DNA from 4 places in the Erwinia sp. LJJL01 genome. Region 1 is predicted to be linked to each of the others. Evidence: predicted binding sites of a transcription regulator. Region 1 holds the regulator's gene; each other region holds the start of a gene.
The links. The regulator LexA, encoded in region 1, represses DNA repair genes until DNA is damaged. The targets are predictions, from matches to a motif close to TNCTGTATGTACATACAGNA.

Region 2: ACLI4M_RS17225 (DNA translocase FtsK 4TM domain-containing protein) is a predicted target of LexA. The motif match lies at 2,435-2,454, and genes of this name have one in related genera.
Region 3: ACLI4M_RS19465 (YebG family protein) is a predicted target of LexA. The motif match lies at 3,539-3,558, and genes of this name have one in related genera.
Region 4: umuD (translesion error-prone DNA polymerase V autoproteolytic subunit) is a predicted target of LexA. The motif match lies at 1,681-1,700, and genes of this name have one in related genera.

The regions. Positions count from the first base shown of each region.
Region 1 covers NZ_CP178576.1:2,257,308-2,262,998, reverse strand. The annotation lists gene zur (zinc uptake transcriptional repressor Zur) at 1-109, shown strand, start outside; gene ACLI4M_RS11310 (CsbD family protein) at 190-399, opposite strand; gene dinF (MATE family efflux transporter DinF) at 616-1,938, opposite strand; gene lexA (transcriptional repressor LexA) at 2,023-2,631, opposite strand; gene ACLI4M_RS11295 (diacylglycerol kinase) at 2,738-3,106, opposite strand; gene plsB (glycerol-3-phosphate 1-O-acyltransferase PlsB) at 3,235-5,658, shown strand.
Region 2 covers NZ_CP178576.1:3,476,089-3,481,779, reverse strand. The annotation lists gene ACLI4M_RS17225 (DNA translocase FtsK 4TM domain-containing protein) at 1-2,373, opposite strand, end outside; gene lrp (leucine-responsive transcriptional regulator Lrp) at 2,493-2,987, opposite strand; gene trxB (thioredoxin-disulfide reductase) at 3,514-4,479, shown strand; gene cydD (heme ABC transporter permease/ATP-binding protein CydD) at 4,626-5,691, shown strand, end outside.
Region 3 covers NZ_CP178576.1:3,942,772-3,948,462, reverse strand. The annotation lists gene ACLI4M_RS19480 (S9 family peptidase) at 1-1,393, opposite strand, end outside; gene ACLI4M_RS19475 (tellurite resistance TerB family protein) at 1,527-2,177, opposite strand; gene ACLI4M_RS19470 (sugar phosphate isomerase/epimerase family protein) at 2,348-3,160, shown strand; gene ACLI4M_RS19465 (YebG family protein) at 3,226-3,522, opposite strand; gene purT (formate-dependent phosphoribosylglycinamide formyltransferase) at 3,661-4,839, shown strand; gene ACLI4M_RS19455 (bifunctional 4-hydroxy-2-oxoglutarate aldolase/2-dehydro-3-deoxy-phosphogluconate aldolase) at 4,899-5,537, opposite strand.
Region 4 covers NZ_CP178576.1:3,871,229-3,876,919, reverse strand. The annotation lists gene ACLI4M_RS19185 (TetR/AcrR family transcriptional regulator) at 1-386, shown strand, start outside; gene ACLI4M_RS19180 (DUF4385 domain-containing protein) at 383-832, opposite strand; gene ACLI4M_RS19175 (hypothetical protein) at 952-1,578, shown strand; gene umuD (translesion error-prone DNA polymerase V autoproteolytic subunit) at 1,718-2,137, shown strand; gene umuC (translesion error-prone DNA polymerase V subunit UmuC) at 2,140-3,402, shown strand; gene ACLI4M_RS19160 (MFS transporter) at 3,515-4,705, shown strand; gene ACLI4M_RS19155 (EthD family reductase) at 4,813-5,115, shown strand.

The DNA of each region.
Region 1 (5,691 bases):
GATTGAAGCGCACGGATTTTGTCAGGAGTGTGGTGAGATTGAAGCCTGCACCCATCAGGATGCGTGCCAGCACGATCATAGCGTGCAGAGTAAAAAGCGCGGGCGTTGATAAATTTTTTGCGGGAATTATTGGGGGATGGCACATTCCATGTGCCTGGGTAGGAGCTAATACTTACTGTCGTTCGTCGCTTACCAGCGATGATCGTTACGGGTTTCCCAGTCTTTAAGCTCTTTTTCGGCCTGATCTTTCTGATAGCCGTAGCGCTCCTGGATTTTGCCGACCAACTGATCGCGTTTACCTTCAACCACGGTCAGGTCGTCATCCGTCAGCTTGCCCCATTGCTCTTTCACTTTACCTTTAAACTGTTTCCAGTTACCGCCGGCTTCGTCTTTATTCATGATGTGTTTCCTCTACCTTGGGTTAAAACAGCTTTTATGGTTAAGAATTCCACTTAGATACCAGTCAAATATCTGGTCAAGTGCTTAACGTAGAGATAATTGTAGTAGAGAAATGGGTTCTCGTTGCGACAACCCCTGACAAAAAAGCCATAAAGCAGAGAAAAACCCTAATACATCATAGAGGTAGCGCAGCGGCGGAAGACGTAAACAAATGTTTCAGTGAGCAAACCAGGTGCCGTTGCGCCAGTGCCTGCGCCAGATAATCCACAGCGTCAGGCCGCGCAGCAGCAGGAACACGGTCATTGCCAGCCACAGCCCATGATTACCCAACCAGGGAACGCTGCACAGGGTTAAGGCAAAACCGACCGCGGCTATCGCCATGCCGTTACGCATCTCGCTGGCGCGCGTGGCGCCAATAAACATCCCGTCCAGCAGATAGCATCCCACTCCCGCCAACGGCATCACAACCTGCCACCAAAGATAGCGATGGGCCAGCTGCTGCAGCGGCTGTAGCGAGGTCAGCAACGCGACTATCTGCTCGCCACACAGCGCATAGAGTAACGAGAAGGCGATGGCTACCACCACCGACTGGCGGCAGGCAGCGTGCCAGACGCTGAGCAGGCGCTGGCTGTTGCTGGCGCCGTAGGCTTCGCCGGCGCAGGCTTCCACCGCATAGGCAAAGCCGTCGAGGGCATAGGCGGTAAAAGTCAGGAACATCAGCAGCACTGCATTGACCGCCACCACATCGCTGCCGAGCCGCGCCCCTAAGAGGGTCAGCGAGGCGAAGCAGATTTGCAGCAGCAGCGAGCGCAGCATGATGTCGCGATTAAGTCGCAGCAGGCGCCCCAGGTTTCCGCGCCAGGCATTGAGTAATAGGCGCAGCGACAGGCCGCGCAGTACCATCACCCGCCACACCAGCAGCAGCCCGACAATAAAGCTGACGTACTCCGCAATAGCGGTGGCCGCCGCCGCGCCCTGCACGCCCCACCCCAGGCCGATAACGAACCACAGGTCGAGCAGAATATTCACCAGGTTACCGACCACCAGCAGGATCACCGGCGCACGCGCATACTGCACGCCCAGCAGCCAGCCGAGCAGCACCAGGTTAGCCAGCGTTGCCGGGGCGCTGAGCCAGCGGATCTGCATAAACAGCGCCGCCTGGTGCAGCACCGCCTCGCTGCCGCCGGTCAGACTGAGCGCCAGCTGAGTGAGCGGCGTTTTCAGGATGATGAACAGCAGCCCGGCGAGCAGTGCCAGCAGCAGCGGCTGCATTAGCGCGCGCGCCAGCGCAGGTTTGTCCTGCGCGCCAAATGCCTGCGCGGTCAGCCCGGTGGTGCTCATACGCAGGAACAGCAGCAGCATAAACAGGAAGCTGGTAACGGTAGTACCGACCGCAACGCCGCCCAGGTAAACCGGGCTATCGAGATGGCCAATCACGGCGGTATCCACCAGGCCTAGCAGCGGCACGGTGATATTGGAGAGGATCATCGGCAGCGCCAGCCGCCAGAGGTGTTTATCAGCTGTAGTGAGGAGTCGCATGGTGCGTTACCAGGATTTCACAGGGGTCGGTATCTGGATTTAGTCGGGGTCGGTCATGACCGACCCGCTTAGAGGGAGTAACTGCTACAGCCAGTTGCCGTTGCGGATCACGCCGACGGCCAGACCTTCGATGGTCAGCGTCTGGTTACGCAGGTCAACCACGATAGGCTGGAATTCCGGGTTTTCCGGCAGCAGATGCACGGTGTTACCCTGGCGCTTCAGGCGCTTAACGGTCACTTCATCATCGATACGGGCAACCACCACCTGGCCGTTACGCACATCTTCAGTTTTATGTACCGCCAGCAGGTCACCATCCATAATGCCGATATCTCTCATCGACATTCCGCTGACGCGCAGCAGGAAATCGGCGCCCGGTTTAAACAGGTCAGGGTCCACTTTGTAGTGGCCTTCGATATGTTGCTCAGCCAGCAGCGGTTCACCTGCGGCGACGCGACCAATCAGCGGAAGACCGTCTTCTTCTTCCATCATCAGGCGGATACCGCGTGAAGCGCCTGAAACAATCTCAATCACGCCTTTACGCGCCAACGCTTTGAGGTGTTCTTCAGCGGCATTCGGGGAACGGAAACCGAGCTGCGTAGCAATCTCTGCCCGTGTCGGCGGCATGCCGGTCTGGTTAATGTGGTCGCGAATCAGGTCGTAAACCTGCTGCTGCCTTGCCGTTAGTGCTTTCATCCCGCCCCCTGGTTGTTTATACAGTCGACTGTGAGTATATACAGGTATTTGCGCGATGAAAACCTAAAGTTGGTCAAAATTCAGTTTGTTGCAAATTTTGGAAAACTCATCGCAAATGCGGCACTAACAGCATAATCCAGACAAAAACAGCCAGCAAAATCGTCAGCAATACGGCTGCCGAACCCATATCTTTCGCCCGGCCTGCCAGCGGGTGAATTTCACTGCCGATGCGGTCGACGACCGCTTCAACGGCGCTATTGAGCACCTCAACGATAATCACCAGCACCACGGAGCCGACCAGCAGAACACGAGTGATGGCGTCCACGTCGAGCCACAGAGCAACAACAATGGCAACAATAGCGGCGATAGCCTCCTGACGAAATGCCGCTTCATGCTGCCATGCCGCGCGTAAACCTTTCCAGGAATAGCCCGCAGCTTTTATAATCCGAGTCAATCCGGTGACGTTACTTGCCATAATCAGGGAACCCTTTACGATGTTGAGCGTCAATGTCTGGGTGGCGCACATTTTGCAACACCACAGAATCTGTTGGCGCTTTCTGGTATGCTTGCGGCGCTTTGCTAACAAGAGGCTTCATGTTGTCTATGTCAGGTTGGCGTAATTTATATTATAACTTATTGAATCTACCAGTTAAATTCCTGGTAAAAAGCAAGGCGATCCCCGCTGAGCCGGTTGCCGAGCTCGGGCTGGATACGTCGCGCCCTATTATGTATGTACTGCCTTATGATTCAAAGGCCGATCTCCTTGCACTGCGAGAGCAGTGCCGCAAGCAGGATCTCCCCGATCCGCTGGAACCGCTGGAGATAGACGGGGCCGTTTTGCCACGTCATGTGTTTATCCATGATGGCCCACGCGTATTCCCCTATTTCGTGCCGAACCTTGAGTCAGTCAAGCTGTTCCATGAATATCTCGACCTGCACCGCAGCCATCCGGACCTGGATGTGCAGATGGTGCCGGTATCGGTGATGTTCGGGCGCTCGCCGGGCCGCGAGGTTCAGGGCGATGCACAGCCGCATCTGCGGATGCTGAACGGCATTCAGAAATTCTTTGCGGTGCTGTGGCTGGGCCGCGACAGCTTTGTGCGCTTCTCGCCGATGGTCTCTTTACGCCATATGGCCACCGAGCACGGCACCGACAAGATTATTGCCCAGAAGCTGGCCCGCGTGGCGCGGATGCACTTTGCCCGCCAGCGTCTGGCTGCCGTCGGGCCACGCCTGCCGGTGCGTCAGGACCTGTTCAATAAGCTGCTGCAGTCGAAAGCTATCGCCAAGGCGGTGGAGGATGAAGCGCGCAGCAAGAAAATTTCCCATGAGAAAGCCCAGCAGAACGCCGTTGAGCTGATGGAAGAGATTGCTGCCGACTTCTCCTACGAGGCGATTCGCCTCACCGACCGCATCATGGGCTGGACCTGGAGCAAGCTGTATCAGGGCATCAACGTTAATGGCGGCGAGCGCGTGCGCCAGCTGGCGCAGGACGGGCATGAAATTGTTTACGTCCCCTGCCATCGCAGCCATATGGACTACCTGCTGCTCTCTTACGTACTGTATCACCAGGGTCTGGTGCCGCCGCATATCGCTGCCGGTATCAACCTGAACTTCTGGCCAGCCGGTCCGATCTTCCGCCGCCTGGGTGCGTTCTTTATTCGCCGCACCTTCAAGGGCAACAAGCTCTACTCCACGGTGTTCCGCGAATATCTCGGCGAGCTGTTTACCCGCGGCTATTCGGTGGAGTATTTCGTTGAGGGGGGCCGTTCACGTACCGGTCGCCTGCTCGACCCGAAAACCGGCACGCTGTCGATGACCATTCAGGCGATGCTGCGCGGCGGTAATCGCCCAATTACCCTGGTGCCCATCTACATCGGTTACGAGCACGTGATGGAAGTGGGTACTTACGCCAAAGAGCTGCGCGGTGCGACGAAAGAGAAAGAGGGCTTTATGTCGATGGTGCGCGGGCTGCGTAAGCTGCGCAACCTCGGTCAGGGCTACGTCAACTTCGGTGAGCCGCTGCCGCTGGTCTCCTACCTTAACCAGCAGGTGCCGGAGTGGCGTGACGCGATCGACCCTATTGAAGCCCAGCGCCCGGCGTGGCTGACCCCGGCCGTCAACGATATCGCCCAGAAAGTGATGGTGCGCATCAACAACGCCGGTGCCGCTAATGCCATGAACCTGTGCGTCACCGCGCTGCTGGCCTCACGCCAGCGTTCGATGACGCGTGAACAGCTGACTGAACAGCTCGACTGCTATACCCAACTGCTGCGCAACGTGCCCTATTCGCCGGACTCCACCGTGCCGGATATGACGCCGGAAGCGCTGCTGGAACATGCGCTGAGCATGAATAAGTTCGAGCTGGAGCAGGACAGCATCGGTGAGATTGTCATTCTGCCGCGCGAGCAGGCGGTGCTGATGACCTATTACCGCAACAACATTCATCACATGCTGGTCCTGCCGTCGCTGATTGCTGCGATTCTGATGCAGCACCGCGAGATCGACCGCGCCGGGCTGCTGCGCCAGGTGAGCGTGGTTTATCCGATGCTGAAGGCCGAGCTGTTCCTGCGCTGGGATATTGCAGAACTGCCTGCGGTGCTGGATGCGCTGATCGCGGAGATGGCGCGCCAGGGGCTGCTGAATGCCGATGAAAGCACGCTGCGCCTGAGCCCGGGTCGTTTCCGCACGCTGCAGCTGCTGGCGGCTGGCGTCCGTGAAACCCTGCAGCGTTACGCGATTACCTTCTCTATCCTCAGCGCTAACCCGGCAATCAATCGCGGTACGCTGGAGAAAGAGAGCCGCACCATGGCCCAGCGCCTGTCGGTGCTGCACGGGATTAACGCGCCGGAGTTCTTTGATAAAGCGGTGTTTACTTCACTGGTGCTGACGCTGCGTGATGAGGGCTATATCAGTGATTCTGGCGACGCCCAGGTCGAGCGCACGCAGCAGGTTTATCAGCTGCTGGCCGAGCTGATCACTCAGGAAGTCCGGATGACGATTGAGAGCGCGGTCGCGCCCGACTGAGAACAGGATCTACGGGCACCCGATATGCGTAGA
Region 2 (5,691 bases), 1.2 Mb from region 1:
CGGATCGCCGGAAATATCTTTACCCAGTACGATAGATAGCGGCGACGGATTATCACGGAACGCCGGGCAGTCCAGCACTTCACGCAGGTAAACCGTCTGACGATGCAGGTTTGGCAACTCAAGGCCAACGTAAGGGCGGCCAGGGATCACTTCCACCACACGCACCGCAACGGCTGAGAGGGAACGGGCCAGGTCGCGCGACAGGTTGGAAATACGCGCCGCTTTGACACCCGGTGCCAGATCCAGCTCGAAACGGGTGATCACCGGGCCAGGTGAAGAACCCACGACTTCCGCTTTAACGCGGTAGTCAGCCAGACGTGCCTCAATCAGGCGCGAGGTCTGTTCCAGGGCAAACTGATCGACCGGCTCGGTTTCCGCCGGAGGCGACGAGAGCAGATCGAGCGTAGGCAGTGGCGTCGTCGGTTTATACGTCGGCTGTTCATGGCGCATCAGGAACGGGTGGATCAGGCTGTCCATATCCGGCTCCTGCGGCTTAGGTGCTTCAGCGGCAACCGGCTGCGGCGCTGCAGGCGCACTGGCCTTCCATGAAGGGGCAACCGGCTGTTGAGCGGCCGGGGCCTGAGCAGGCTGCTGCCAGGCGGCAGGTTGCTGCGGCGCGCTTTCCGGCTGCTGCCATTGTGCTGGCTGCGGGGCTACAGGCTCCACTTCCGGCGCGGCAGCGATCGTGAACAGCGGCTCAGCTGGGCCGTCATCAACCAGATCGTCCATTGGTGAGAAATCAAACGCACCGGCAGTATTAAGGTTAAAGGTTGGCGCGCTGTTCTGCGGCTCGGCGGCATAACGCTGCTGTTGCTGGTCGGCAAACTGGCGAGCCAGTGCAGCCTGCTCCAGAGCTTCCTCATCTTCAGCGGCAAACTCTTCGCCGTAGCGCTGCTGCTGCTGAGCGAAGAACGCTTCGCGCAGCTGTGCCTGTTCCGCTGCATCCTGCTCGTCGTCGACTTCAGCGTGATAAGAGGCCTGAGGCTGAGCCTGACTCTGCTCCTGCTGTTTAGCTTTCTCTTCCGCCATGCGCTGCGAAGGCAGCTTAATGCCGTAGGAAGCCAGCTCGCGACGGGTTGGCAGTTTCACCGGGTTCGGGCGCGGCAGTTCAGGACCAATGCCCTGCTTCACCTGCGGATTAAGTTCATCACCGCTGGTGGCGGTGAAGCCCGGCATAAACGGCGTATTGGAGGTGGCAGACTGCGCCACGGCGCCAATGGCCACACCGGTTGCCGCCGCAGCGACGGAAGCGGGGTGAGAGGCATGCTGCGTCGAGAAATCAAACGGCGAGGAGGTTGGCGTATCGCGCCAGTTGCCCATCTGCGGACCGTCGTCATCTTCCATCGGCTGAACCGGAACAGAAGGTGCCGGGGTCTCAGCTGCGGCAGGCACTTCAAAGCGATATAACGGCGGCTGAGCGGGTTCAACCGAAGTTGAAACCTGAACGGGTGCCGCTGGCGCTGCGGCAGGAGCTTCAACCTGCGCCGCGGAGATTTGTGGAGCGGCAGGCTGCGCCGCAGCCACTTCGCTGGCCGCCGCAGCACCGGCAGCAGCAGCAGCGGGTTTCGCCAACAGCGGATCGTGCTGCTCGTCATCCTCAACATCAGCATAAATTGGCTGCGGTTTTGCCAGCAGCACATCGTCTGCATCGTCCGCCTGCGCGCTGCGTTTCATTATTGGCGCGGTGGACTCTCGCGCAGGACGATCGTCTTCCTGATAGGCTTCGTCATCCTCTTCATGCCATTTTTCATCGGCGCGCGAGCGGTTGCTGGCGAAGGTTAAGACACCCATCACTACCCCGCCAATTTTCTCGGCAATCGTCAGCCAGGACCAGCCCGTGTAGAGCGTCAGGCCCGCCGCCCAGATGCACAGCAGCGTCAACGTGCCGCCGGGACCGCTGAACCAGGCGGCCATCGCGTTACTCAGCAGGCTGCCGATCACGCCGCCAGAGGCAAAGTACCAAATATCATCGGCATTCAGCGCGGCCAGGCCACAGGAGGTCACTACCAGCGCCAGCACGCCGATCAGACGTAGTGCTACCGCGAAGTAGTCGATGTAATCCTGAGAATGACGCTGACGGAAGGTGATCCAGCACAGGCCTAAAATCACCGGAGGAAGGGCGTACGCCATCACGCCGAAAATAAAGAACAGCGTGTCAGCAAGCCAGGCCCCTACCCCCCCACCTAAATTGTGGATGGGTTCATGCCAGGCGGTTTGCGACCAGCTGGGATCGGAAGGGTTGAAGCTCATCAACGCCACCATCAGATAAACGGCGAAAAGAGCAACAATAATCAGTAACGCTTCCAGCAGGCGACGCCCACTGCTCAGCGGTTGTAACGAAACTTCTTTATCTTCTGTGTATTCCTGGCTCAAGAGTACTCTCCAGGTGCCTGTAAACTATGAAGGCAACAGCGCCGGGCATGCCCGACGCTGAACCTGTATGAATTCACAGGAGTGTACCGAAAACTACCAGGTTTTGCACCTGCCCTGTGTTACCGCGTTTTAATCACTAACCGGTTACTTTGTTTCACTTCTTCCATGACCACATAGGTACGGGTATCGTTCACGCCCGGCAGACGCAGCAAGGTTTCGCCGAGCAGTTTACGATATGCAGACATGTCTGGCACGCGGGTTTTCAACAGGTAGTCGAAATCACCGGAAACCAGGTGACACTCTTGAGTTTCCTCAAGTTTTTGCACGGCGGCGTTAAATTGCTCAAACACATCCGGCGCACCACGATTCAGAGTAATCTCAACGAATACCAGCAGAGAAGCATCCAGGTAGTGCGGGTTTAACTGTGCGGTATAACCGAGAATGAAGCCCTGACGCTCCAGGCGGCGCACGCGCTCCAGACATGGCGTTGGGGATAACCCTACGCGTTTGGAAAGCTCGACGTTAGAAATACGACCGTCCTTCTGCAGCTCATTCAGGATATTGCGGTCGATTCTGTCGAGGTCTTTACCAGGTCGTTTTTTATTGTCTACCATTATTATTGTCTCTCTTAAAATCCTTCCCTACCTGCCATACCCTGAACGCCATTAATGTAACAGGGTTGATCTAAGTGAAGACAGTGAGCCTGTTGCGGGATTAATCGCTTTATCTACCTGACGCATGTTGTCTGTCCACACCATGAGTCATTGCACATAACAGGCTGAGTTTATCCGGCCATAAATAGAAAATCCGGGATGAAATCCTGGAAGACCGGGCCGAATTCCCTCTGCTTCTCATAATGTTTTCGCAAAAGCTCAGCCGATTGTCAAAGCAAAACAAATAAAATCAGTACAACATGCCATAGCAGTGGCTGTCTCTCTGTTTTTCAATGACTATTTTTGACTTAAAATGGCATAGTCCGGGCCATATAGTCTGTTTTGCAGACAGCGCAGTCGTTTGCCTGGCCCACGATTGGTTAAACCTTTTTCATTAATTGTTAACAAAATTGCAGAACGCTTTTTTTGCCCCGGCAAATTCCCTACAATCGCTGCATCTGTTTGCCAGTTAAATAATGAGGGTCTCATGAGTACGGCGAAACACAGTAAATTACTGATTCTGGGTTCCGGCCCGGCGGGCTACACCGCAGCGGTGTATGCTGCACGCGCCAACCTCAACCCGGTGCTGATCACCGGGCTGGAAAAAGGCGGCCAGCTGACCACCACCACCGACGTGGAAAACTGGCCGGGTGATGCTAACGAACTGACCGGCCCCCTGCTGATGGAGCGTATGCATGAGCACGCGGTGAAATTCAATACCGAGATCATCTTCGACCATATCCACAGCGTCGACCTGCAGAACCGCCCTTTCCGTCTGACCGGCGACGAAGGTGAGTACACGGCGGATGCCCTGATCATCGCTACCGGTGCCTCGGCTCGCTACCTCGGCCTGCCGTCAGAAGAGGCGTTTAAAGGCCGCGGCGTCTCCGCCTGTGCAACCTGTGATGGTTTCTTTTATCGCAATCAGAAAGTCGCTGTGATTGGCGGCGGTAATACCGCAGTGGAAGAAGCGCTCTATCTGGCGAATATCGCGGCTGAGGTGCACCTGATTCACCGTCGCGACAGCTTCCGTGCAGAAAAAATCCTCATCGACCGCCTGAATGAGAAGGTCAGAAACGGCAATATCGTGCTGCATACCGATCATACTCTGGACGAAGTGCTGGGCGACCAGATGGGCGTCAGCTCCCTGCGCTTGCGTTCGACCAAAGATGACCAGACTAAGACACTGGACGTTGCCGGACTGTTTGTCGCGATCGGCCACAGCCCGAACACTGCAATCTTTAACGGTCAGCTGGAGTTGGAAAACGGCTACATCAAGGTGCAGTCCGGCATCCATGGCAACGCAACTCAGACCAGCATCCCGGGCGTGTTTGCCGCCGGAGATGTCATGGACCATATCTATCGTCAGGCGATTACTTCCGCCGGTACCGGCTGTATGGCCGCGCTGGATGCCGAGCGTTATCTTGACGGTTTGGTTAAAAATAATCAGTAAGTTGTTAAAACCCTGAGCTAATCTTGCCCAAGGCGACGAGCAATTGTCGCCTTTTCACCCTCCCCATTGTAACATTGCCGCGCTTGACACCGATCTTCCTGGGGCTTTGCCTCACTACTGTTTACGTCAGGGCAACACGGCAACAGATGAATAAAACACGGCAACAACAACTCACCCGCTGGTTGAAAAGTCAGAGTGTCCACGGCCATCGCTGGCTGCGTCTCTCCTACATGCTGGGCACGTTAAGTGCGCTCCTGATCCTCGCGCAGGCCTGGTTCCTCGCCTCGCTGCTGCAGGCGCTGCTGGTTGATCATCAACCGCGCGATACGCAACTGCTGCATTTTATTCTGCTGCTGGCCTGCTTTGTGGCGCGCGCCTGGCTGGCGTGGCTGCGGGAAAAGGTCGGCTTCAAAACGGGTCAGGCGATCCGCCAGGTGCTGCGCCAGCAGGTGCTTAACCGCCTCTCCGATCTCGGCCCCGCCTGGGTTCAGGGCAAACCTGCCGGCAGCTGGGCGACCCTGCTGCTGGAGCAGATCGAAGAGATGCAGGATTACTACGCGCGCTATCTGCCGCAGATGATGCTGGCGGGGATTATCCCGCTGCTGGTGCTTATCCTACTATTCCCGGTTAACTGGGCGGCTTCGCTGATCCTGCTCGCCACCGCGCCGCTGATCCCGCTGTTTATGGCGATGGTCGGTATGGGCGCCGCAGATGCCAACCGCCGCAACTTCCAGGCACTGGCGCGCCTGAGCGGGCAGTTTCTTGACCGCCTGCGCGGGCTGGAAACGCTGCGCCTGTTTCACCGTGCCGAGGCTGAAACGGCAAATATTGCCGAGGCTTCCGAGCAATTCCGCCAGCGCACCATGGAAGTGCTGCGCATGGCCTTCCTCTCCTCGGCGGTGCTGGAGTTCTTTGCCTCTATCTCAATTGCTCTGATCGCTGTCTATTTCGGTTTCTCCTATCTTGGCGTGTTCGACTTCGGCCACTACAGCGGTGCGGTGACGATGTTTGCCGGATTCCTGGTGCTGATCCTGGCGCCTGAGTTTTACCAGCCGCTGCGCGATCTGGGGGCGTTCTATCATGCCAAGGCGCAGGCTGTGGGTGCCGCCGATGCACTACAAACCTTTATTGAAGAGAGTGAAGGCGCGGCGCTCCAGCGTGGTGAACTCACGCCTGAATTACACCATGGCTTAAGCCTGGTCGCGACCGATC
Region 3 (5,691 bases), 1.7 Mb from region 1:
TGAAGTCGGCATCCATGCTGCTGCCGTAGGAACCATAGCCATAAACCAACAGTGGATTGCTGCCCGGCGTAAAGCTGTCCTTGCGGTAAACCAGCGATACCGGCACTTCAACACCATCACGCACGCTGATCCACAGACGCTCGCTGAGGTACTTACCGGCATCAAACCCCTTCACTTCGGTCTGCTTCAGCACTTCGCGCTCGCCGCTGTCGAGATCCAGCTCAAACAGCGTATCGGGTGTGGTCATTGAGGAGTAGCCATAGCGCAGCTTGCTGCTGTCCGGGCTGGGGTTGTAGCCGATCCAGGTGACATAGGCCGGGTCATCGAAAGCAATGGCGCTGCTCTCCCCGCTCTGCCAGTTGATCTGCCGCAGGCTGGTCAACCCACGCTCGCGCTCCTCCACCACCAGCCAGTCGCGAAACAGCGCATAACCCTCCAGCACGATGTTGTTACGCGGGGCAATCAACGTCTGCCAGTGCTGCTCCTCGAAACGCTCACTGCGGTATAAGCCGAAATTTTTGCCTTCGCGGTTGGAACGTATATAGAACTGTTGCTGGTAGTGATCCACGCTGTATTCGTGATCCTTGCGGCGCGGGCTGAAAACCTGCGGCTGCGCATCCGGCTGCTCAGCATCCAGCAGCAGGATCTCACTGGTGGTGCTGCTACCAAGCGCAATAGCCACAAACTGCTCAGAGGTGGTCTTATAAACGCTGACGTAGAACGTATCGTCCAGCTCCTCATACACCAGCTGGTCCTGCGACTGCGGCGTCCCAAGCGTATGGCGCCAGACCTGATAAGGCAGCAGCGTCTTTTTGTCTTTCAACACATAGTAGAGCGTGCGCGAGTCGGCCGCCCAGGTCATGCTGGAAGCCACGCCTTCCAGCACCTCCGGATACCACTCCCCGCTGCGTATATTGCGCAGGCGGATGCCATACACCCGGCGCGAGAGGAAATCTTCCGCCACCGCCATCACTTGGTTATCCGGGCTGATCGCCACGCCGCCTAAGGTATAGAACTCGCTGTCAGCGGCACGCTCGTTGCCGTCCAGCAGCGTATCCCAGACGTCCGGGGTTGTGGTCTCAGCAGGCTGGCGGGTATAGAGGGTGTACTCATTGCCCTCTTCATAGCGGCTCTGATAGCGGTAGCCTTTTTTCACATAGGGCACTGAATGGTCACGCTGGGGGATGCGCTCGACAATTTCCTTCAGCAGCTGTGCCTGTAGCGCCTGCTGCGGCAGTAATGCCGCTTTGCAGTAATCATTTTCAGCGCGCAGATGCGCCAGCACCTGCGGGTTTTCACGCTCATCGTCGCGCAGCCAGTAGTAGTTATCGGTGCGCGTATCGCCGTGCAGCGACATCACATGAGGGATTTTTTGTGCTTTAGGAGGTGTCATATTATCTTCGCGGTTGCTGTGTCTGTCTGTAAGGTTGGCAGCAACCAGGCTGATTGCCAAGGGGTTATGGCGAACAATCTGGCAATCAGCACGGGGGATGAGCTGAAAGGCGATAACTTCACCGCCTTCAGGTTCAGGCAGGAAGTTTTTGTTTTTCGGCGCGGATATCCGTTTCAATCGACTGCCGCACGTCGGCGGGGATTTTCAACGCATCGCCCAGCGCCTGCAGGTAGCTGCGCTCCATAAAGTGGTCGACGTCGATCACCAGATTGCTGAGGAAATAGACTTCCAGCGCTTCCTCTTCATTTTTCACATCCGCAGCCAGCGTATTCGGGTCCAGTGGCCGGTCGATGGCGCGCTGAACAATCTGCTCGGCCTGCGTGCCCAATCCCGACTGGTGAATATGCTGATCGATGGCTTTGCGCTCTTCTGCATCAATATGCCCGTCGCTTTTTGCCGCGAACACCAGCGCTTCAATCAGTCGTTCAGCGCGGCGATCGACAGGCGTGCTCTGCTGGCCGAACTGCGGCTCATCCTGATGCGTTTCGCTGACGCGCTGCTTATATTTATTCCACAGCACGGCACCTGCGGCGGCGCTGCCGCCAATGATTAGCGCATTTTTACCGTATTTAGCCAGCAATCCACGCGATGACTTACTGGCAATCAGTAATCCAGCCAGCCCGCCGAGTGCCCCGGGCGCCAGCATCTTGCTCAGGCCTTCACCACCGGACGATTTACCCGCTTTGCCTAATACCGTCTGAATCTGTTGCAGCCAGTTGCTCATACTCACTCCTTCATTGCCAGAAAACACCACAATAGGTGACCCCGCGTCAGGAAACGTCAAAGCATGAAAAGGCGCTAAAATTTTCACTGTTTGTTACCGTTCCCCTGCTGGTGGAGACGGTAATTTGTTCCTATTTTAAAAGGCCAGGGGAAAACAGCTTAAGGAGCCACATGAGATTTTCAACCAATCCACTCTTTATCAATACCGTACTGTTAGGGGGCAACCCGCAGGAAAAGCTTGCAGCCGCTGCCCAGGCAGGTTTCGCTCAGGTTGAATTGTGGCAGCAGGATGTTGAGGCAGCAGAAGGTGGCGTGGAAAGTCTGACGGCGTTATGCCGTTCGCGCTCGCTTGGTCTGACCGATTATCAGGTTCTGCTGGACTTTGACGGCGCGCCGGACGATCTGCGCGACAGCAAGCGCCAAGAAGCCCTGCGGATGATGACCACGGCACAGCAGCTGGGGGCATCTACCGTACTGGTTCCCGCCTCAACCCATGCGCGCTGCCAGGCTGAACGGGTGGAAGACGATCTGCGCTGGCTGGTGGCGCAGGCCGCCGGGCGGGGATTACGCGTGGCGTATGAAGCGATGGCCTGGAGCCAGCAGATCAATAACACCGCCGCCGCCTGGCAGCTGGTGAAGCGCATCGATGCGCCCAATCTGGGGCTGGTCGTTGATGCCTTTCATATATTTGTGCGCCAGCGCAGCGTTGAAGATTTGGTGGGTATTCCGGCAGACAAAATTTATCTGGTGCAGCTCTCCGACCTCGACAAGCAGCCGGAAGATGGCAGTCTGGTTGATGTCGCCCGTCATCAGCGCCTGCTGCCGGGAGAGGGCCATTATCCGCTGGAGGATTTACTGGGCCATTTGCAGAAGATTGACTACCGCGGGCCAATAGGACTGGAGGTGTTTAACGATCGGCGTAAGGCGGCCGATCCGTTTGCTACGGCAGCAGCGGCAATGAATGCCCTGCGTGGTGTACTGTAGGGTTGAAGCATGCGTCCCCAGGGGTCAGGGTCAGGGTCAGGCATGCCTGACCCCTACAGAGCAGGTTAAACCGCGCGCAGTTTGCCTTCGGCGACGTCTTCGCTGCCGTCGGCCGCGCTGCTCTCTTCCGGCAGCTTGCCGGTGCGCAGGATCTGCTGCAGCGCGTCTTTATTCTCGGCCAGGTAGAGGCCAAGCGCCTCGCCCTGCTGCTCGTCTATCTCCAGCGGGCTGGCGCTCAGCCAGTCAGAGAACACTTCCGCCATGTCGAGCATCTTGTCGTAGGCATCGGCTTCTTTCTTGCTGGCAAATGTCATCTTTTCCTCACCTTTTCTGACGACAACGTATTTGATCTCAACAGCCATGATTTTCGTCCCGTTTAACTGTATTTTTATACAGTATAGCAGCGGCGCTTTTTTGACTCAAGTGCAAACTGCCGGATGAATACGCAAACGTTTTCGTTTATACTGCGCGCGTTTTTTTAATCCATTCAGGTAGAGATTATGACGACTCTTGGAACCGCGCTGCGCCCTGCAGCAACCCGCGTAATGCTGTTAGGATCTGGTGAACTGGGCAAAGAGGTGGCGCTGGAGTGCCAGCGTCTGGGCGTGGAAGTTATCGCCGTTGACCGATACGCAGATGCCCCGGCAATGCACGTTGCGCACCGCAGTCATGTTATCAACATGCTGGATGGCGCCGCGCTGGCTGCGCTGGTCGCCCAGGAGAAACCGGACTTTGTGGTGCCGGAGATCGAAGCGATTGCCACCGATATGCTAATCGAGCTGGAAAAACAGGGCCAGCACGTGGTGCCCACCGCCCGCGCGGCGAAGCTGACCATGAATCGCGAAGGTATCCGCCGCCTGGCGGCAGAAGAGCTGGCGCTGCCTACCTCAACCTACCAGTTCGCCGACAGCCGTGAAGCCTTTCTCGCAGCGGCTGATGAGATTGGCTTCCCGTGCATCGTCAAGCCCGTCATGAGCTCATCCGGCAAGGGTCAAAGCTTTATTCGCACAGCTTCGCAGCTGGATGCCGCCTGGGAATATGCCCAGCAGGGTGGCCGTGCCGGCGCGGGCCGCGTCATCGTTGAAGGCGTGGTGAAGTTTGATTTTGAAATTACGCTGCTGACCATTAATGCGGTTGACGGTATCCACTTCTGTGCGCCCATCGGCCACCGTCAGGAAGATGGCGACTACCGCGAATCCTGGCAGCCGCAGCAGATGAGCGAACTGGCTCTGCAGCGCGCGCAGGATATTGCGAAGAAAGTGGTTACCGCCCTTGGCGGTCGCGGCCTGTTTGGCGTGGAGCTGTTTGTCTGTGGTGATGAGGTGGTGTTTAGCGAAGTCTCCCCGCGCCCGCACGATACCGGGATGGTCACGCTGATTTCGCAGGATGTTTCCGAGTTCGCGCTGCACGTGCGTGGCTTCCTTGGCCTGCCCGTTGGCGGCATTCGTCAGTACGGCCCGGCGGCATCGGCAGTGATCCTGCCAGAACTGGACAGCACTAACGTGCAGTTTGGCAATCTGTCAGCAGCACTCGGGGCGGGTTTACAGCTGCGCCTGTTTGGCAAGCCGGAAATTCAGGGTAAGCGTCGGCTGGGCGTGGCGCTGGCCACCGGTCATGATATTGATGATGCGGTACAGCGTGCCGTCGCAGCGGCTGCTCAGGTTAAAGTCAGCGGGTAATTGGCAGGCGGTAAAACTCAGGGCGCTGATATCAGCGCCCTTTTTTCATCTCTGCTCGCTTAACGTGCGCCCGCCACCGCTTCGCGCGCCAGCTGGGTAATACGCTCATAATCCCCTGCTTCCAGCGCGTCGGCGGGCACCAGCCAGGAACCACCGATGCAGAGCACGCTTTTCAGCGCCAGATAGTCGCGATAGTTTGCCGGAGAGATCCCGCCCGTCGGGCAGAAACGCACCTGCGGGAACGGGCCGCCAATGGCCTGCAGGGCTTTCACGCCGCCGTTAGCTTCCGCCGGGAAGAACTTAAATTCGCGCAGGCCATAATCAAGACCGGTCATCAGCTCAGACACGGTACTGATACCGGGGATCAGCGGCACAGAGCCGGCAACGGCCGCCTTCAGCAGCGGTTCAGTCAGCCCCGGGCTGATAATAAACTGCGCGCCAGCATCGGTCACTTCCTGCAGCTGCTGAGCGTTTAACACCGTCCCTGCACCGACAATCGCCTCCGGCACTTCACGCACCATCGCTTTCAGGGCATCCATCGCACAGGGAGTACGCAGCGTCACTTCCAGCACGCGCACGCCGCCCGCCACCAGCGCTTTCGCCATCGGTACCGCGTGCTCCAGCTTGTTGACTACGATAACCGGAACGACCGGGCCGGTGGTGAGGATCTGTTCTGCGCTTGTTTTCCAGTGACTCATCTGTGACCTTCTCCTGTCGGGCCTGCCTCCCGTCCTGGCGGATCGTTGCAGGCAAAAGTGACGCCTACAGCGTCAGGAATATGATTGCGTGCTCTACCATACAGGAGAAAGCCCGCAGGCGTCTATGCCACCTGGTTATTTTTAAAATGGAGGT
Region 4 (5,691 bases), 1.6 Mb from region 1:
TTGGCGCGCTCGAAGCGCGCTCACAGCTCAGCGCGTTTGTGCAAAACTACCTGCCCGCCGCACCGGACGCCAGCTGGTCGCTGTACAGCTCGCTTTGGCAGCTGGCGATCCGCGATGAGGAGTGGGCGCAGCTGGCGGAGGCGATGATGGCGCAGTGGCAGGCGCTGCTGGCTGACATTATCGACCGCGGTATCACGGCCGGTCACTTTCGCCATCGTGATGCGCAGCGGGTGACGCGCCAGCTGTGGGCGATGCTCAACGGCTATGCCGACCAGCTGATTATCTCCCCTTCCCCCGCTGCACAGCAGGCTGCAACGGTAGATATCAACGCGTTTATCACCGTTATCCTGGTCGCGCCCCCCAAACCCGTCGGCAAAGGGGCTTAGCCGAACTGCTGTTGATGTTTTTTGCGCCGCGCCAGGTAGTCTTTATCCTGGCGAATGCTGTCCCAGTGGGCTTTAAAAATGGCGGCGGCGGCGGCCTTCTCTTCATTCAGCTGATACGGCAATATCTCGCCCTGCGCATCATATTTACGCCCGCCTTTATGGTTGGCGTAGCGCCTGGCGCGCGTATAGCCCATCTGAATAAACTTGCGTGCCATATCCATGCCGACGAAGTCATCGCTGCGGCGATACGCTTCAAACAGCGCCATGATGGCGTTAGCAGAGATCTCCGCCACTTCGGGCGTTTTAAAACGCCAGTGCGGCAGGATCTCACTTTTATACGGCTCAACCATCAGCACGCCCTGCTCGCCGCGCCCGACCTGATACTGCTCCGGATGTTTCCTGAAATCGATCTGGCTAAAGTCGCGCTGGTAATCAAATTCCTTCATGGCTTCTCCTGATAATGAATGGCGTCCGTCAGCAGAGAGCATAGCCGCTGGCGGATACCCCTGCCATTGAGCGGCAATTGCCGCTATGATTTTGATAAATTTTACTGAACCCAAGAATCATGGATAAGAATCTTAACCGACTGCTTGCACTGCTCAGCCTGCTGCCTGTCGCGCTGTTTGTCTGTACCCTCCCCGACCTGACCCGTGGTGAAGCGCTGTTCAATGCCCCCAACCGCTGGCTGATTGTCGGCTGCCTGCTGCTCAGCATTGCCGCCACGATCTTCGCTGCCACGGTCACCAAACGCCGCCCCGCTATGCTGGTGCAGGCTTTCATTATTTTCCAGGGCACTATTTATGCAGTGGAGGCGCTGGCACTCAGCTCCGGCATACATCACGGCCCGGTGCCGACCATGCCGTTTTATGTACAGGGCTGCTACAGCCTTGCGCTGGCGCTGATGAATGGCTTCATTCATCCGGCGAATCGCCCGACCGCCAGGCCCCCGCGCAGCGGCTCAACCCGCACGGTGCAGATTGACCCGGTGACCGGCGCCACGCTGCTCGTCACCAGCGAGACAACTTACAGCGACAGCAACGACGATCGCCACAGGCATCATCATCACCATCACCATCACCATCACAGCGGTGCAGACAGCCATCACAGCCACAGCGGGCACAGCGACAGTGGCAGCAGCGGCGATAGCGGCGGCGGAGACAGTGGGGGTGATAGCGGCGGGAGTAGTGATTAGCCTTTACAGGACAAACGGCCATAACAAACTAAATTCCCCGCCTCTTCAGAGGCTTTCCAGAACCTGCGCGAAAGACGCTTGATCGATGGCGGCATTCAGTAATACTGTATATAAACACAGTAACATTGAGATTCAGACTATGCCGTTCATCCGCCCAGCCATCATCACCCCGGCTCTGCCGCTCCCGCTGTTTATCGAACGGGTGCCGTGCGGCTTTCCCAGCCCGGCGCAGGACTATGTTGAGGAGACGCTCGACCTCAACAAGCTGGCGATTAAACATCCGAGCGCCACCTACTTTATTAAGGTCAGCGGTGATTCGATGATTGGTGCGGGGATTGGCGATGGCGACCTGCTGATCGTTGACCGCTCGCTCGATGCCGTGCACGGCAACATCGTGGTGGCCGCCGTGGCGGGCGAGTTCACGGTGAAAGAGCTGCGCACCCGCCCCGTTTTGCAGCTGTTCGCCCACAACAGCCAGTACGCGCCGATCACCTTCCATAACGAGGAAGAGCTGGAAATCTTCGGCGTGGTGACCTTTACCCTGAAAGCGCATCAGTAGCCATGTTCGCCCTCGTTGACGTCAACAGCTTCTACACCTCGTGCGAGACGGTGTTTCGCCCGGATCTGCGCGGGCAGCCGGTGGTGGTGGTGTCGAATAACGACGGCTGCGTGATCTCGCGCTCGGCCGAGGCCAAAATGCTGGGGATCAAGATGGGCGCGCCCTACTTCAAGCTGAAAAACGAGCTGCACCGCCAGAAGGTGCACGTCTTTAGCTCCAACTACGCGCTGTATGCCGACCTCAGCAGTCGGGTAATGAATACCCTGACGGAGATCGGCCCGGCCATTGAGATCTACTCCATCGATGAGGCCTTTGTCGACGTCAGCGGCGTGAATAACTGTATGCCGCTGGACACCTTCGGCCACCAGATGCGCAACCAGGTGCTGAAAAACACCGGGCTGACCGTTGGCGTGGGGATCGGGCCGACCAAAACGCTGGCGAAACTCGCCAATCATGCGGCGAAAACGTGGAAAAAGACCGGCGGCGTGGTCGATCTGTCGAACGTCGACCGTCAGCGTAAGCTGCTGGCGCTGGTGCCGGTAGAGGAAGTGTGGGGCGTGGGGCGGCGCATCAGCAAAAAGCTTAATCTGATGGGTATTGAGAGCGCGCTGCAGCTGGCCGACTGCTCCAGCTGGGTGGTGCGCAAGCACTTCAACGTGGTGCTGGAGCGCACCGCCCGCGAGCTGCGCGGCGAACCGTGCCTCGGCATGGAGGAGTTCTCCCCCACCAAGCAGCAGATTATCTGCAGCCGCTCGTTCGGCCACCGCATCACCGCCTATGAAGAGATGCACCAGGCCGTCTGCGCCTATGCCGAACGCGCCGCCGAAAAGCTGCGCCAGGAAAAGCAGTTCTGCCGCTTTATCAGCGTCTTTCTGCGCACCAGCCCGCACGCGCAGGATGAGGTGTTTTACGGTAACCAGGCCGCCAGCAAGCTGCTGACGCCGTCGAACGACACGCGCGATATTATTCAGGCCGCCACCGACGCGCTGGACCGCATCTGGCGCGACGGCCACCGCTATATGAAGGCGGGCGTGATGCTGGCGGATTTTTTCAGCAGCGGCGTGGCGCAGCTGAACCTGTTTGACGACTGTCAGCCCAGGCCTGACAGCGCGGCACTGATGGCGGCGATCGACACGCTGAACCGCTCGGGGAAAGGCAAAGTGTGGTTTGCCGGCCAGGGGATTGAGAAAGCCTGGGCGATGAAGCGCGAGATGCTGTCGCCCGCGTATACCACGCGCTACGCCGATTTTCCGGTGGCGAAATAGGCGGATTCAGGGTGCAGGTTGCCGGGTGTAAGTTGCAGTGGAAAAATTCAGATATCCCCCCTATTGTCATCTCTCACCTTATTGCGTGTTCTTGCTTCACCCGGGGTTATGTATGAAATTACGTTCACTGCAAGTGCTCTGTTTGCTCAACTTTTTTATTGCCGACGTTCGCGACGGGCTGGGGCCATTCCTCGGGATATTTCTGGTCTCTCACCACTGGCAGGCGGATGATATTGGCCTGGTGATGACCGCCGGTAGCCTGGCGGGATTGCTGGCCACCTTCCCCTCTGGGATGATCGTCGACGCCACGCGTCACAAGCGCCTGTTACTTATCGTCTCGTCCCTGCTCATCACCCTGAGCACGCTGGCGCTCTGGTATTTTCCGACGCCCACCATCGTGATTGCATCGCAGATCGTCACCGGCTTAGCGGCCGCTATCGTCGCACCCGCGATTGCCGGTATCACCCTGGGGATCGGCGGCCAGCAGGCTTTCGTGCATCAAATGGGGCGCAATGAAGCCTTCAACCATGCTGGCAATATGACGATAGCCATCGTGGCCGCGTTCACCTGCTGGATTTGGGGCACCGGGTCCGTTTTCTTACTGATGACGGCGATGGCGGTATGCACCCTGATTTGTACCTCGGCCATCAACAAAGATGATATCGACCATAATGTGGCAAGGGGGAGTAACCAACAGGCAGGTGCGGCCGTTTCTCCCTCTTTGTTAGCATTGTTAAAACGGCCAGAATTGCTGGTTACAGGTTCCACGTTACTGCTCTTCCATCTGGCTAATGCGGCCCAGCTGCCGATGTTGAGCATGCAGATCGCCTCCTCTGGTGCTAAAGCGATGTTCACGCCAGGCACCTATGCCGCATTAACGGTGGCGATCTCGCAGGTGGTGATGATCCCCGCCGCACTGCTGACCGCGCGCTATGCCGCCCAGTGCGGTTACGCGCGACTCCTCCTGATTGCCCTCCTGGTGTTGCCAGTGCGCGCCGCGATTGCCGCCTTCTGGGGGAATGAGTGGGTGTTATTTCCCGTACAGGTGCTGGACGGTGTCGCTGCGGGAATTCTGGGGGTTGCCGTGCCCGGACTGATTGCCTGGTTGTTCAACGGCTCAGGGCATATTAACGCCGCGCTGGGTTTGGTGATGCTATTTCAGGGGCTGGGCGCCTCACTCAGCCCGGCACTGGCCGGCGCCATCGTCAGCCATTCAACGTGGAGCCATGCCTATATGACGCTGGGCGGAATAGCCCTCTGCGCGCTGTTACTCTGGCTGATTTTTAGCAAACGGGTCTTATAAACAGGTCTTCGGTCAAACGCTCAGCCAAGCGCTCAATGCGCTAACCCGCTGCGCCCGCCCCTGGTTATACTCCTTCTCTTAGCCATCCTCTTCAAAAGGAATCTAGTGTGATCAAATTCAGCGTACTTTACCCGCGTAAGCCCGATGCCCATTTCGACCACGACTATTACCGCGATGTACATCTGCCGCTGCTCAAAGCGCGCATGGGCGATAAGTGTGTCGCCTATGAAATTGATACGCCGCTGGACAGCAGCGCGCCGTTTATTGCCGCCTGCCATGTTTACTGCAACAGCATTGAAGAGTTCCAGCAGGTGATTGACGCGCATGGTGCGGAGTTTGTCGCGGATGTGAAAAACTTTACTAACGTCGAGTCGCAGAAGATGGTGTCTGAGGTATTGCGCGTCGGATAAAACCCCGTGGGCGCGGTACTTCCCACGCCCACAAACTTACGCTACGGCTCCTTGTCTATTTGCCCATGCTTCCCTTCTGTTACAGTCCAGCCGTGGAACGGATGGCTCATGTTCTCTTTGTCGTTGTACATAAATGAATGCCATTCCAGAATGCGTGACCTGAAACATTACCCCTGACGTAAATATTAAACGCTAAAGAATATTAAACTGAACACGCTAATCCCCAAGTTGTTGGTTGAGCCAGAGTGATAAAGCGTGATCGATGCCACGCATAGGACTTCAATTATGATAAAAAAACAGCATTTAACTCCATCAATCTGTCGCTCTTTTTGTAAATGCGCTGAAGGATTCACCCGAAGCCAACCGATAAGATAATAATTACGCCAGAAAAAACAGGAAACTAAAAAACTCAAAAAAAAATAAAAAAAACCAATAAAAATCTTGAACAACCCATCAGATTAGAAAAATTAAAATTTCAATTGACATAAAAATAATGCACAGTAGTGTTGAGTACTGGCTAGCAAGTATGCACAGGATTTATTAGAAATAATAAGGATGTTTATGAATAAGAATATT